Linked DNA regions of Verrucomicrobium spinosum DSM 4136 = JCM 18804. The protein of the gene in region 1 binds, or shares a complex with, the protein of each later gene. Links are inferred from orthologs where the notes say so. Each region holds a gene or a part of one and is shown on either strand. Other genes may lie near its edges. The genes, in order: tsaB and tsaD.

The links.
Region 2: the proteins of tsaB (region 1) and tsaD are in contact, whole or in part, in a solved structure (PDB 4WQ4), measured with the Escherichia coli proteins. The link is inferred for Verrucomicrobium spinosum DSM 4136 = JCM 18804 from one-to-one orthologs.

What each region holds. Positions count from the first base shown.
Region 1 is NZ_ABIZ01000001.1:6,910,939-6,914,474, reverse strand. What follows is about bases 1-2,726. They hold tsaB (tRNA (adenosine(37)-N6)-threonylcarbamoyltransferase complex dimerization subunit type 1 TsaB), read left to right. Parts: upstream 1-892; coding sequence 893-1,561; downstream 1,562-2,726. Other genes in these bases: tsaE (tRNA (adenosine(37)-N6)-threonylcarbamoyltransferase complex ATPase subunit type 1 TsaE), read left to right, coding at 353-781; VSP_RS37765 (thiamine-phosphate kinase), read left to right, coding at 1-360. Also shown: VSP_RS28150 (nucleotidyltransferase family protein), read right to left, coding at 2,746-3,536. UniProt on the Escherichia coli protein: Required for the formation of a threonylcarbamoyl group on adenosine at position 37 (t(6)A37) in tRNAs that read codons beginning with adenine.
Region 2 is NZ_ABIZ01000001.1:7,200,641-7,211,788, forward strand. Bases 3,845-6,647 are described here. They hold tsaD (tRNA (adenosine(37)-N6)-threonylcarbamoyltransferase complex transferase subunit TsaD), read left to right. Parts: upstream 3,845-4,624; coding sequence 4,625-5,671; downstream 5,672-6,647. Other genes in these bases: VSP_RS37935 (S41 family peptidase), read left to right, coding at 3,845-4,603; VSP_RS29180 (hypothetical protein), read right to left, coding at 6,415-6,647. Also shown: VSP_RS42750 (hypothetical protein), read right to left, coding at 1-125; VSP_RS29155 (YicC/YloC family endoribonuclease), read left to right, coding at 279-1,145; VSP_RS40210 (DUF6807 domain-containing protein), read left to right, coding at 1,164-2,402; gmk (guanylate kinase), read left to right, coding at 2,417-3,034; more of VSP_RS37935, read left to right, coding at 3,071-3,844; more of VSP_RS29180, read right to left, coding at 6,648-6,873; VSP_RS29185 (HoxN/HupN/NixA family nickel/cobalt transporter), read right to left, coding at 6,958-8,163; VSP_RS29190 (metal/formaldehyde-sensitive transcriptional repressor), read right to left, coding at 8,195-8,470; VSP_RS29195 (hypothetical protein), read right to left, coding at 9,165-9,512; VSP_RS43880 (ribonuclease E inhibitor RraB), read right to left, coding at 9,686-10,168; VSP_RS29205 (hypothetical protein), read right to left, coding at 10,110-10,496; VSP_RS29210 (VOC family protein), read right to left, coding at 10,693-11,103.

The DNA.
Region 1 (3,536 bases):
CTCAGTGATGGTTTGGCCAAGGATTTGCCGCGGATGGCTAAGGCCAGCGGGGTGGAGTTTGTGCTGGAGGAGGGGACCCTGCCGGTGAATCCGGGCTGCAGTGCGGCCCAGGCCTGGGGAGATGGGGAGGACTATGAGCTCCTGCTGGCCATCCCGGCGGCGGCTTGGGAGGCGCTGGCGGCGTCGTGGGCGGCGCGATTCCCGGAGGTGCCGCTCACGCGGATTGGCACCTTCGTCCCGATGGGATTGGGGGAGAAGCCGGACTTCGTTGAGACTGGTTGGGAGCACTTTGTGACGGCTCCCCCTGTGCAGGAGCTTGAGTCTGAGCGCTCTCATCGTAGGATACAGGCTGATGATTGAACTGGCCAGCGTTGAGGAGACCTTGCACTGGGGCCGCGAGCTGGCCTGCACCCTGAAGCCGGGTGATGTGGTGGCTCTGGTGGGCACCCTGGGTGCGGGCAAGACCCATGCGACCAAGGGCATTGTGGCCGGTCTGGGGAGCCTGGCGAATGTGAGCAGCCCCACCTTCACACTGGTGCATGAGTACAACGATGGCCGGCTGCCCGCGTTCCACTTTGACTTTTACCGCCTGGATTCCGCAGAGGAGGTGCTGGGCGTGGGCTGGGATGACATTCTGGCGGCCGATGGCGTGGTGATCGTGGAGTGGGCAGATCGTTTCCCGGAACTCCTGCCGGAGGGCACGCGGTGGTTCTACTTCACGATCCGTGAGGATGGGGTCAGGGAAGTGGAAGAGGGGGATGAAATGATAAATGAGGAATGATAAATTATAAATGATGAATGGGGGGGAGCCGGTATAGGGGACTGGTGGTTGCGGGGAACACCGCAGTTCATTTCTAATTTCAAATTTATCATCCCTAATTCTATCTGCACCATGTCTGCCTGTATTCTCGCCCTTGAAACGTCCACCCCGCAGGGGCAGGTGGCGCTGTGGCAGGAAGAGGAGGTGGTGTATGCAAAGGCGTTTTCCTCACAGCGCTCGCATAACTCGCAGCTGTTTGCCCCGTTGGAAGAAGCGCTGGAACTGGCGGGGGATGCGCTCGACCTGATCGTGGTGGGGACGGGGCCGGGCTCGTACACGGGTGTGCGCATTGGGATCGCGGCGGCGCAGGGGCTGGGCTGGGCCAGAGGTGTGCCGGTGATCGGACTGTGCTCGCTGCTGGCCCCGGAGGTGGAGGTGGTGCCGGATCACTATGTGATGTGCGGTGATGCGCGGCGGGGCCTTTTTTACGCCGTGCAGATCCAGCGTGGGGCGCTGAGGGTGGGAGAGATCCCGCTGATGGGTAAGAATGACTTTGTGCGTTTCCAGGAGGCGCATCGTGAGGTGCCCTGGTACACGCTGGATGCAGTGTCACCAGCGGAGCTTGAGGGTGTGGTCCCGGTGAGGCCGTCTGCGGTGGGGCTGGCCCGGCTGGCCGCGGGGTTGAGTGCGGAGAATGTGGCGGAATGGGCGGCGGCGGCGCTGGAGCCGGTGTATTTGAGTGCGCCGTTTATTACGAAGGCGAACCCGCTGCGCGGAGGGCAAGTAGGCAGTAGGCAGTAGGCAGTGCGTCAAGGCATTGGACCCGAAGCTGTACGGAGTACAGGCTAAAGCCCAATGCCATCAGGGAAAACGCATCGTCTTGCTGTTTTGCCTTGGCGCGCCTCGGAGCCGCGATGGTGCAACCGCCACGACTGTAACTAGTGAGCCCCATTCAGAAGGGCCGAAGGTCCGGGTTCATACCAGCCTGGGGCAACGCCCCAGGGATAGATGGCCAAACTACCCTTGAGGGCTGTAGGCCCGGTGTCAACAAGTCTGCCTATGACGAGCATCCCTGAATGACGTCGGGCCTACAGCCCTCAACATCTAAAACGAGCGCCTACCTTGGGCGTTGCCCAAGGCTGCAATGATACCGGACCTTCGGCCCTCAATACTTTCACAAAAGGGAGATGCTCGACCTCTCCACTTTTCCCTGATGGCATTGGGCTTTAGCCTGCCGATGCTCCCGGGCTTCGTGCTGCCCCCAGTGAGCACCCCCGCCCAAAATTACCCCTCCAGCCCTGCTGCGGAGCGGGGGCGGTGATATTGTGATTGGGCCTGCCGGGGAGGAGCCTGATGGGTGGCGGGATGCTGGCGACAGCGTCGCGTGGTGCAGAATGGCAATCGGCATGGGTGGGGGGGGCAGAGAGTGCAGATTTTTCACACGAAGGCACAAAGGCACAAAGGGTTGGCAAGACAGGAACAGGGCGGTGGAGGTCCCCTCTGGTGAGTTGAGGTCAGCGCCGGGGTTGGAGTACCGCTTTTAAGCGGAATCAGGATGCGAGCGTTCCAGGATGGGGCTTGCCCCAACGAGGCTGCCGATGGCTTGGGAATCCTGGGAAGGACTCCCACCTTGGGACGTTTGTGAAGTAATTCCGCTTGAAAGCGGTACTCCAACCCTGCTGCGGAGCGGGGGCGGTGATTTTGATCGGGCCTGCCGGGGAGGAGCCTGATGGGTGCCGTGGGTGCTGGCGATGGCGCCAGCGTAGCGCCGATTGGCAATCGGCATGGGTGGCGTGGTGGCGCTGCTGGGTACGTGGGGTTCGAGGAAGGGGGTGTGCGGCAGCCCTGGGCAAACTGAAGTTTGTACTACAAACAGCTTTCCGGGCGGCCGCATGGCGGGGTGGCAACAACAAAAAACCCGCCTCCGGCCCTTTGTGGGGGGCTGGAGTGCGGGTTCGCGGAAAGGGCAGTGCCCTGGGGTCGGCCTAGGACCAGAGGGGGGCGGGGTATTCGCCTTTTTCAGTGAGCGCGCGGATGCTGCTCACGACCACAGCCTTGTCTTCGGGGTAGGTGACGCCGAACCAGGAGCTGCTGGTTTCGAGCACTTCCACATCGGCCTTGCCCGCCTTGATGAGGAGGTCCACGACCTTGGGCACGTAGCACTCAGACTTGGGATCACTGCCGTGTTCCTTGAGGAAGTCCACAAAGGCTTCCTTGAGCTGGGGGAAGAGCTCGGGGGTGAAGCCCCAGAAGTTCATGCTCACGAGCTCGTTGCCGGTGAGTTCCACGGGTTTGTCAGGGTTTTCGTCGTTGCGGGCGCCGGTCTCCGTCTTGTAGATCTTGGTCATCTCTGTGACGGAGGCGAGCTTGCCGTCCTGGCTGGTGCACACGCCGCGGGCCACGCTGCCGTGCTCGGAGAGGGTGTTCCTAAGCTGGAAGCCGACCATGGAGTACTGGGCCTTGCCGTTCGCAGGTTTCAGGGTCTGCAGATTGGCGGCGAGCTTGGCGAACGCGTCGTGACCGTAGAAGTCGTCCGCGTTAATCATGGCAAAGGGCTCTTTGATGTTCTGCTCGGCGGCCAGCACGGCGTGCGTGGTGCCCCAGGGCTTCACTCGGCCTTCGGGCACGCTGAAGCCTTCTGGCAGGTCGTTGAGGTCCTGGAAGGCGTACTCCACAGGCACTTTCTGGTCGAACTTGCTGCCCACCTTGGACTTGAATTCTTCCTCAAAGTCGCGGCGGATGACGAAGACCACCTTGCCGAAGCCACCACGGAGGG
Region 2 (11,148 bases), 290 kb from region 1 along the record:
ATCCGGCTTGCCATTTGTAGCAGCGCCTCACTCTCCTGAAGTTGCTCCTCCGCAGCCGCATGGGCAGACCCTGCGGTAGGAGTATGGATTCGCCGCGCAGGGGAAGCCTCAGGTAAGCCGCTCATACTCGCCATTAATAATAATCGCAAATTTCACGCAAACCCGCAAGCCGGTTCACGCAAGCACCATAATGCCCCCAATTATAATGAGGGGCAAGCACCCCGCCATTCGCGCAGTTGCCTTTCCCCCGGCTGGCATTACATCGCGCGATGCACAGTATGACAGGATTTGGACGTGGCGAGGCCGTTGGCAACGGGGTGGTCTGGCGCGTGGAGGCGGGCTCCGTGAACCGCAAGCAGCTCGAGCTGGTGGTCCAGTTGCCACGCGAGCTCAATGAACTCGAGCCAGGGCTGCGCAACCAGCTTGCGGAGAAACTCTCCCGCGGGCGTGTGCAGGTGAGCATCAGCGGGGACAAGGGGACCGGCAGCGCCTCCTCATTGACGGTGAATACCGATCTGGCCAGACAGTATGCGGCCGCCTTGTTGGACCTCTCGAGCAAGCTCGGCGTCCAGGCCACCATCAGCAGTGCTGACATGACCCGCTGGCAAGGCGTCTTCAGCCTGGCAGACAGCGGATGGAATGTGGAAGAAGCCAAGCCTCTCATCGAGAAAGCGCTGGCCCAGGCCCTGATCGCCATGCTGGCCATGCGCCGCACGGAAGGCGACCACCTCAAGGCCGACATCAATGCCCGGCTGGACGCCCTGACGGCGATGCTGCAAGAAGCCGCCGCCCTGACCCCGCAGGTGGTCACCCGGTACCGTGATGTCCTCCGCCAGCGCCTCACGGATGCCGGCCTGCCCCTGCCGCTCGACGATGAGCGTCTCGTCAAGGAAGTGGCCCTCTTTGCCGACCGCTGCGACATCAGCGAGGAAATAACACGCGCCACAAGCCACATCGCCCAGTTCCGCTCCTACATGGACAGCGGAGAGCCCGTGGGACGCCCGCTTGACTTTCTCTCCCAGGAGCTGTTCCGCGAGCTCAACACCATGGGCAGCAAGGCCAACCACGCCACGCTGGCCCAGCTCGTGGTGAAGGCCAAGACGGAGCTCGAAAAGATCCGCGAACAGGTGCAGAACATCGAGTAGCCGCCCGTTCTTCCCATCATGAAGGTTTCCGCTCCCCTCCCACGCTGGACTTTCCCGCTGCTGATTGAGGCCGCCCTGATGGGGGGCCTGCACGCCGCCGGCCTGACCGCGACTGTCGAGGGAGGTGAACAGGGGCGGGAAGCCGGGCTGGCCAGCTTTGCCGCGCCAGCGGGGACCAAGGGCGTCTCTCAACTCATGACGCCGGATGGCAAGTCACTGCCCGTGCAGCCCAGCGCTGACGGAAAAACCTGGACGCTCATCACACCGGCGATTGCGCCGGGAGCCAAGCTGATCGTGAAAGCCAGAGAAGGAAATGCCTCTCCCCCTTCCGACGCCATCCATGTCGCCAAATTGGGAGGAGCCCTGCAGTTTCTGGCGGGGAAGCAGCCCTTCTTCACCTACCAAATGGAGGCGAGCAAAGTGCCCCCCTGCACCTCTGACGACTTCCGCCATGGCGCCTACCTGCATCCCGTGTACTCCCCCAGCGGGAGGCGCGTCACCGGGGACTACCGGCCAGATCACCCCCACCAGAGGGGCATTTTCATGGCCTGGACCAAGACCGAGTTCGAGGGGCGGCACCCGGACTTCTGGAACATGGGCAAGGGCAAGGACGGCAAGCTGACGGGTGAGGTCCGCTTTGGCCAGCTCGACACCGAGTGGAGCGGTCCGGTGCATGGTGGCTTTACCAGCACCCATCGCTGGCTGGATCACACCAGCGGCGCGGAAAAAGAGGTGCTGCGGGAGAACTGGAGCGTGACCAGCTACTCCGTGAAGATCGGCGGCGTATCGACGTACCTTCTGGATCTCGTCACCACCCAGACCTGCGCGGGGCAGGAACCCTTGAAACTGCCCAAATACCACTACGGCGGCCTGGGCGTGCGCGGCCCGGAGCCGTGGGACCCGGTGGACAAGGTGACCATGCTCACCTCCACTGGCGCGGATCGCACCAAAGGCGATGGCACCAAGGCCTCCTGGGTGTGGCTGGGCGGTGAGGTGGACGGCACGCTGACGGGCATCGCTGTCCTCATGCATCCAGACAATTTCCGGTTCCCCCAACCCTTGCGGCTGAATCCCAAGAACCCGCAACTGTGCATCGCCCCCTCCGCGGAGGGTGACTGGTCCATCGAGCCCGGCAAGCCTCTCGTCCTGCGCTACCGGTTTGTGATCCGCGATGGCAGACCGGACGCGGCTTTGCTGGACAGGCTGTTGCACGACTACGCAAATCCGGCCAAAGTGACGGTTGCCCCAACTGACTGACTCTGTCCCATTTCATGCCCGATCCCGCCCCTTTCCCGAAATCCCGCCTGGGAGTGCTTCTCATCGTCTCCGGCCCTTCTGGCTCCGGAAAAACCACTCTCTGCCGCCAGATCGCGGACCTGGGAGAGGCGGTGCACTCCGTCTCTGCCACCACCCGCAAACCCCGCCCGGGTGAGATGCATGGGAAAGACTATTTCTTCTTTTCCGAGGAGGAGTTCGAGGAGAAAATCGCCCGCGGCGAGTTCTTCGAGCACGCCCGGGTGCATGGCAATCTCTACGGCACCCTCAAGACCTATGTGAAGGAGAACCTGGAGCGCGGGGTGGATGTGGTGATGGACATCGATGTGCAGGGTGCCACGCTGGTGCGCGCCTGCGATGACGAACTGGTGCAACAGTGCCTGGCCGATGTTTTCATCCTGCCCGCCTCTGTCGATGCCCTGAAGGAGCGGCTCGCCGGCCGTGGTACCGAGGACGATGAGAGCCTGGAACTGCGCCTGCGCAACGCGCTGACCGAAATCGCCCACTGGCACAAGTACCGCTACGCCCTGGTGAGTGGCTCCCGCGAAGCCGACCTTGAGAAATTCCGCTCGCTGCTCCTCGCAGAGCGCATGCGAGTGGCCCGGCTCACCTAGACAATCGCTGATCGATCCGACCGAACTGATCCCGCCATGCCTTCGCCTTCCTCCTCCATGCGCCCCTTTTCCAACGTCTGGTTCAAGCTGCTCACCGGCGCGGCCCTGGTCACGCAGGGCCCGCTGCATTCCCAAGAGCCGGCCAAACCCGCCGCCCCCGCGCAGGAGGCGGCATTCGCCCAGTTCGAGCTGTTGACACGGGCCATGGAAATCATCCGCCAGAACTATGTGGATGAGAAGAAGGTGTCCTACGAGCAGCTCATCGAGGGTGCCCTGGACGGCATGCTCAAGAAGCTGGACCCCCACTGCGAGTACATGGGGAAGTCGCTCTTCGAGGAGATGCAGCAGGAGCAGCGCGACACCAGCGAAGGGGTGGGCATCACCATCGCCCTGCGTGAAGGCATGCTCACCATCATCACGGTGGATGAGCAGGGGCCCGCCGCGAAGGCCGGCGTCCTGCCCAATGACCAGATCATCCGCATCGGCGAGGTGCTGGCCGACAACATGAGCACCATGGAAGCCGTCCAACATCTGAAGGGCAAGGCCGGAGACGCGGTGCGCCTGACCGTGCGCCGCCCGGGCACAAAGCAGTTTCTGGATTTCAACCTCGTCCGCCAGGCCCTGCAGGAGAGCTCAGTGCGCGATGCGATGATGCTCCACGCCCGCCTTTCTTCTCCGTGGAAGATTGGCTACGCCCGCATCACCGAGTTCACCCAGGGAACCGTGAAGGATCTCTCCAATGAACTCGACCGACTGGAGAAGGAGGGCATGCAGGCTTTTGTTCTGGACCTCCGCAACAACCCGGGCGGCCTGATCGACTCCGCTGTAGGCGTCTGCGGCGAGTTCCTGCCCTCTGGCACGGTCGTGGTGACCACAGAAGGTCGTGTTGCGACCCAGAACCCACCGCCCTACCGCACGCCGCCACGCAATGGCAAGGCGCAGCGGAAGTACCCCATGTGCGTCCTCGTCAACCACGGCAGCGCCAGTGGCTCTGAACTTGTGGCCGGAGCCCTCCAGGATTTGAAGCGGGCGATCGTGGTGGGCACCACCAGCTTCGGCAAAGGGTCCGTGCAGACCGTGCTGCCCATGAAAAACGGTGCCGCCATGCGCCTCACCACGGCCAAGTACTACACCCCCAGCCATCGCACCATTCACGAGAATGGCGTGGAGCCCAACATCGTCTCTGCGCTGACCAGCGAGGAAGAGATGAAGATCATGCAGTGGCGCACCGCCAACACCCAGGGGGAAGGGCGGTCGCTGGATCTCGCCAAGCTCAATGACCGCCAGCTGGAGCGCGCCACGGATGTGCTCAAGGGCGTGATGACGTATGAGGAGTTCAAGAAAGGCGATGCCAAGCCGGCTGCAAAACCGCCCGTCGAAGCTCCGGCGGCCCCCACCAAGCCTCAGGAATCGCCGACACCGGCACCAGCGTCAGCGTCAACGCCTCCTGCGGCTCCTGCGCCAGCCCCTGCTCCGGCGGCTACCCCCGCGCCGTCTGGCACGACTCCACCGGCACCCTCCCCTACCCCTGCGCCAACTCCCGCGCCAGCCACCCCGGCTGCCCGTTGATCGTTTCCTTGTACCGCTTTCATGTCCGGATCCCGCCCGCCCTGCCTTCTTGCCCTGGAAACCTCTTGTGACGAGACCGCCGCGTCTGTGGTCACCACGGCTGGCGAAGTGCTGAGCAGCGAGGTCGCGTCCCAGATTGAGATCCACCGCGCCTATGGCGGCGTGGTGCCGGAGGTGGCTTCACGCAATCACATCCAGGTCATGCGCCTCGTGTGTGAGCAGGCCATGCAGAGTGCTGGCGTGGCCCTGCCGGAGATCACCGCCTTTGCCGCCACCAGCGGACCGGGCCTTGTGAGCTCGCTCCTTATTGGCAGCACCATGGCCAAGGCCCTTGCGCTTGCAGGGAAGAAGCCGTTCCTCGCCATCAATCATCTGGAGGGACACCTGCTCTCCCCCTTCATGACGAAGCCGGGTGAAGCCACAGGAGACACAGCAGCACCCATCCCTCCCCACCTGGCGTTGATCGTGAGCGGTGGTCACACCATGCTCATGAACGTGCGCGGAGTGGGGCAGTATGATCTGGTGGGGCGCACGCGCGACGACGCCGCTGGCGAGGCCTTTGACAAGGTGGCCAAGATGATCGGCCTGCCCTACCCCGGCGGCCCGGAGATTGACCGCCGCGCCCGCCACGGGCGGAGGGATGCCTACGAATTCCCCCGCAGCATGCTGGAAGCAGGAAACTACGAGTTCAGCTTCAGCGGGCTGAAGACCGCCGTGCTCTATCTCCTGCCCAAGATTGACCTGACGGATGAAGGCACCATGAACGATGTCTGCGCCTCCTTCCAGGAAGCCGTCATCGAGGTGCTGGTGAAGAAGACCGTGAACGCCGCCCGTCAGCATGGCCAGCGCATCATCGGCGTAAGTGGCGGTGTGAGCTGCAATCACCGGCTCCGCGAACGCTTCACGGAACGCTGCGCCAAGGCCGGCATCGAGCTCCGCCTCACCCCACCCACCTACAGCACCGACAACGCCGCCATGATCGGCTTCGCCGCCGTGCACCGTCACCTGACAGGCTATCAGAGCCCGTTGGAGATCGATGTCGATCCGAACTTGAGTTTGGTGGGCTGACCCGCTGCGCGGGAGACAGAAGACTGGAAGACGCCAGACACAAGACCTGAGCTGACGCACGAGATAGAGCACTCCACACAGCACTCAGCAAAAGGAGCGAGGGACATTCTTGTTCTGGTTCGCACCAAGCGTCCCATGACGTCGTCAATCATGAGCCTGCAATCAAGTCACGTGGATTGACCCCGCCCCATGTGCCCTGCCGCGCCCTCATGCCATCACGGCCCAAGGAGCGGTGTTTGTGCTTGCACAATCGCCGATGTGAAGCGGATCGCTTGACCGCCAACGCCGCTTCTCGGCCTGAGCTCGGTCTCGCAGCCACCCCCGGCCCTCCTCGCAACAGCTCGTTTCCTTGTACCACCAAGAGGCCGCACCACGACTGAACCGGCGGGACGCCGGTATCACTCACAGGCTGGAAGCCCATGTCACTTACGACTCGAATGGCGACGCCTCCGAGAATCTTTGAAGGTGCCCTCCCCTCTCCGCATCAACTCCCGCATGCCGCTCAAGCCAGCTCCAATCACTGTCGCCCCCCTTCACAACACGTCCCGGAGGGACGTCGGACATTAGCCGGTGGTGAAGGCCTGTAATCAGGCCGGGAACCACCGGATCCCGCACCCCAAAACCCATTGCGTCCCGGAGGGACGCCGGACCGGCCCTCCGAGACCCACGATGACTGTAATGCACGCGCGTCCCCAACAACGGTTCAGGCACAAACTCGCCCCCGCGCGCCGCCAGCACTCTCATCAACCTCTTTTGCTCTCATATAGCTTTACCAGGCTGAACTCTTTCGGGTCGTGGGCATTGCGAAAAATCGTAAACACCTGAATCGGACCCTTGGTAATGCCAATCTCAAAAGTCGTAGCCCTTGGATTCTTCAATACGTACTTCTCCATGCCCGTACCACACCAGTTCCAAGTCGTCGCCTCCCATTTTCCACCGCGTTTCTTTCTGAAGAATAGCTGCGGACGGCACTTGCTGTAGCCAAAATAATCAATGTCGATCCCGGTCCGGTTCTCCACCTGTAGCACCACGGTCGCAGACTTGTCATTCTGCGCGATTTTCTGAACCGTTATCACTGGAGCGGCCCTCAATTCTCTGTCGCAATCCTTGTGGGAGATCAATTCCTCCCAGCCGGGGCCTTTCACTCCCTTGACGCAACTGACAAGCGTGAACAGGGCGGCGATGACGCAAAGCGTTTTCATGGGATCATGCGGACGACGTGTTAGGCCAAGTTACACGGGCCATCACCGACAAGCAATGGTTGATCTTGCACCTGGAACCATGTCTCAACGCACCACCGCAGCACTCCCCAGCCTCTGCAACCCCTCCCAGCCATGCCAGGCCATGAACCCAGCAATGACCACCATCACGGCACAAGAGACATAGGGAGCCCGACGCATGAGCTCTCCGAAGCCCTTGAATCGCTTCTCCGCATGTCTCAGACTCCAGGCCGCCAGCACACCGGTGGCCACCATCGTGAGGGCCAGCCCCGTGCTGAAGGCTGCCACCATGGCGAACCCAAGGGTGAATTTCTTCAACTGCAGGCAGATCAGGAGCACGCTGAAGGCAGCAGGGCACGGCATCAAGCCACCCGTGATGCCGAACAGGGCGATCTGCGGGGTGGTCACCGTGCGCCCCTCGAACCGGCGGCGGATCTCATCAGCGTGTTCGCGCTCATGAGCATCCTGGTACTCCTCGTCTGACGCTGGAGGCTCATCCTCGCCCCCTTCTCGAAAGGCCACGCGATACGTATGACTGTGATCGCCATGGGACAGGCTCATTTCCACCTCGAACTCGTGCGGTTCTCGGATGTGCTGCTCGGACTCCAGCCAGTCGCCTTGCTGACGCAACGCGAAAGACTCCCTGACCCCACCTTCGCGGATGGTCGCAAGCGCCACTTGCGACGCTGCCGGCAACCTGGCTCCAGAAGGCACCCGCATCCGGAACACAGGCGGCACGCCATCCTCATGGATCTCGATGCCATAGCGACCATGCCCCGTGTTGATCCACTTCACCTCCCCATGGCCATGATCGTGCACATGGGCATGGGCATGAGTTGAGTGATCCCCATGATGATGATGGTGGTGGTGGTGGTGGTGACCGTGATCATGCCCATGCCCATGCCCGTGCCCATGGTGATGGTGATGATGCGAGTGGGCGTACGCCTCACGCACCTCCCGCCGGGTCCGGAAGAACATCCACACCGCCATGGCCAACACCAGCACTGCCGAGGCGATCTGCAGGTAAGGCTCGATCGCCTCCGCACTCCACTGACTGCCGAAGTAGAGCGCCCCTGCTGCCAGAGCCCAGATGATCAGGCTGTGAGAGATGGCGGCGGACACGCCCAGCAGCACCGCCTGGGCGATGGTGCCACGGATGGCAATGATGAAGGCCGCCATCATCGTCTTGGAATGGCCAGGCTCCAGACCATGAAGCGCGCCCAGAAGAATGGCCGTGGGGATGTAGAGCCAGGAGATGTGTTCAGGGTTCATGGAACAATCAGAAAGGGGTTAATCAGCGAAATCAGCGCAGGTACTTGCGGAGCACATCGATGAGCTCCTCACCCGCCTCGATGGGCGAATGGCCGTCATGGGCGTCATCCATGACATGATGGCGGATGTGCCCCTCCAGGACCTCCAGCATCAGGCTGTTGATGGCACCCCGGAAGGCCGCCAGCGTGTGCAAGACGTCACTGCAATCCTTCTCCTCGTCGATGGAGCGGTAGAGCCCTTCGAGCTGCCCCTGAAGGCGTCGGATGCGGGCCAGGAGGTGCGGCTTGTTCTGCGTGGTGTGTCCCATCTTGGGGAAATAGATACCCTAGGGGGGTATGGTATACAAGATTTTTAGACAGTGACCTCGGAAGGCCCGGACACCGACGACGAAACACCGGGGCGAATCAGCTTCCAGCGAACTGGCCTACTCCACCGGTACCCAGACGACATTCTCCGACTTGGAAGCAATGAGCACGGGAATGCCCCCGTCCCGGAGAGACGATGGACCGTAGCCGACGGTGCCAACCGCCGGACTACGCCCCCACACGCAATTCGCGTCCCGGAGGGACGCCGGAACGGACAGGAGATCACCTTGTGCAGCCTAAAGGGACCCTCGATAAGCGGCAGATGTACGTGTGCTACCGCCGAGGTGGAGCAGAGGGATCGACCACCCAACACTCATCACCGTTTTCATGTACTGAAACTCTGACGCCAAGGGCGTCAAACAAAACAGCCCGGAGTAAGGCGAGGCACGAGCCGCCACCCCGGGTACGCGGACATTTGCACCAGAACTCCGAAGTGAGTTCTACAAACCGTGGCAGCACCCCTGAGGCGACAATCCCCGAACTCGCCACCGCAACACTCACGCTGGGCTGGTTACAGCACACGGTCCGGCCAATGGGGTGAGCAACTCAACGGTGTGACCATCCAAGTCTTTGACCACTGCACGTCGCCCCCATTCAGAGTCGGCAGGCGAGCTGACAATAAGTGCGAAACGACCTTCAATCGTTTTCTGTGGCATACGGCTCCACCGCAATCGTAGTCTTACGTAGGACATTGAAACCAAAAATTTCGATGACGGAAACTTTCCTTTGACCGCAACGGTATGCCATAAAAATACTTTCACCGGGCCCTGCAAATTCTTCAGCCCATTTTCTCGCGAGGACTTCCTCTCCCCCTTCTGATAGTTCCGTCTGGAGGACGGCCATTTTGTCCCCAGCCTCCCCTGAGTGACAGAGCGACGGCAAAAAGCACTCGTAGCCGGTCTCGCATACCGAATCTTTGACGATCGAAACGTATTCCTCGAAATTCATCAGCGCTTTGTCAGGTTGGGATTTCGTAGGAGGCACAGGGAAGAGTAGCTCCGGCTGCATTTCAGCGAAATGCGGCAACCCTGGGACATCTCTGCCGTGACGCGAAGTACCGCAAGTTGATTTGTGGTGGAATGAAATGGCTCACGTCTCCCCCAGTCATGCAAGAATTCTTCGACTGAGTTTTCTCCAACTCAACTTCGTCACCAGACCTAAATCCTGTCTTTGAGCCTGAGGCAACACCAGCCGTCTGGGCTTCCGCCTAGTGAGGACGCTCTATTCGACAGATCCAATTCAATTCGTGTAATGCAGTCATGGTCGGGAATCATATAGATCTTGACCTCGGCCTCCCACATATCGCGCTCTTCGTAGTAGGACAAACAGACCTCGTACTCTTTCTCTGGAACCGCTCGCGCAAACTCAAGCGATTGAGCTCGTTCAGGGAAAATGAACTGAAACTCGATGAACCGAGGCTTCGACAGGGAATCGCCGCCATCATAAAGCCGTCTCAGAATACGACCATTGTCATCGTCTGGTATGTCATGCACTATTTTACCTGTCGTCATAAGTATTGAACAAGCTATCAGCAGCACCATTTCGCAACAGGGATCGGCGTTTAAACGGGCGGAGTCATCTCTACTCGGGGAGGGCAGCCGGCGGTTCACCATCGCCCTGCTCCCCTTTGTGTTGATCATCGTATAACCGCCGAAGCTTCATGAAAAGGGCCAGGGCTTCCCGGTCCGACTTCGTGTTCGCCTCAATGAAAGTTGTCCATCCATATCCACCATGCGGAAAGCGATGACCGTAGTACTCTGTGACGAACTCGTGGAATCGCGGAGGGATGATTTGATCGAGTTGGCGTCGAGCCTCATCCCCCAGCAGATCGCTACGGGCTATTTGGTAGCCGGAGACGAAAGCGACAAAACTGTGAAAATGGTTGGCGCTGTCGCCCCAATACATCGCAGGGCGGCTGAAGATGTTCTCCAGCACGGTGGCGTCTCGGGGTTGCTCATCGTTGGTCATGGGTAGGTCTTTCTGAGGCAAGAGTTTTGCCCTCCGGGCCGCGAACGAAGGACGCCGAATTCAAACTGGGAGCCGCTGAACGGTTCGGAATGCCTCCCTATTTTGCCCGCCTTTTGTATCGGCAGCAATCCACAAAGTCCTGAATGCCTTCCCTCCCACACTGTGAAAGGAGGCCCAGCATGTCTTTCACCTTGACCTAGGCCTTCATTCTGAATCCGGCTTCGACGTTGTTGCCATCCGGATCGAGCACATAGGCGGCATAGTATCCATTGCCCTCATCCTCCGGCGTGCCGTTGTCAGTGCCGCCATGCAACAGACTTAATGCGTGAAATTCATCGCCCGCCTGCCGGCTCGGAGCAACAAACGCCAGGTGAAGGGGACGATGCACGGATGGTGTCAGCGACGTGCCGTAGTAGTCACCTTCGGCCGGCCACACCCAGAGGAAGGGGAACTCTGATGAGCCAGCGAAGATGGCGGCACCGAACTCCGGTTGACGTTGCACGACGGTGATGCCCAGCGGCGCGAGACAACGCTCGTAGAAGACGATGCTTCGCTGAGCATCAGAAACAGTCTGCAGTTCGTCTGAGATGGAATCGAATTCACTCATGGGATTGGGACGTAGCGAGACCACATGGCAGGATTGAGTTGCCGA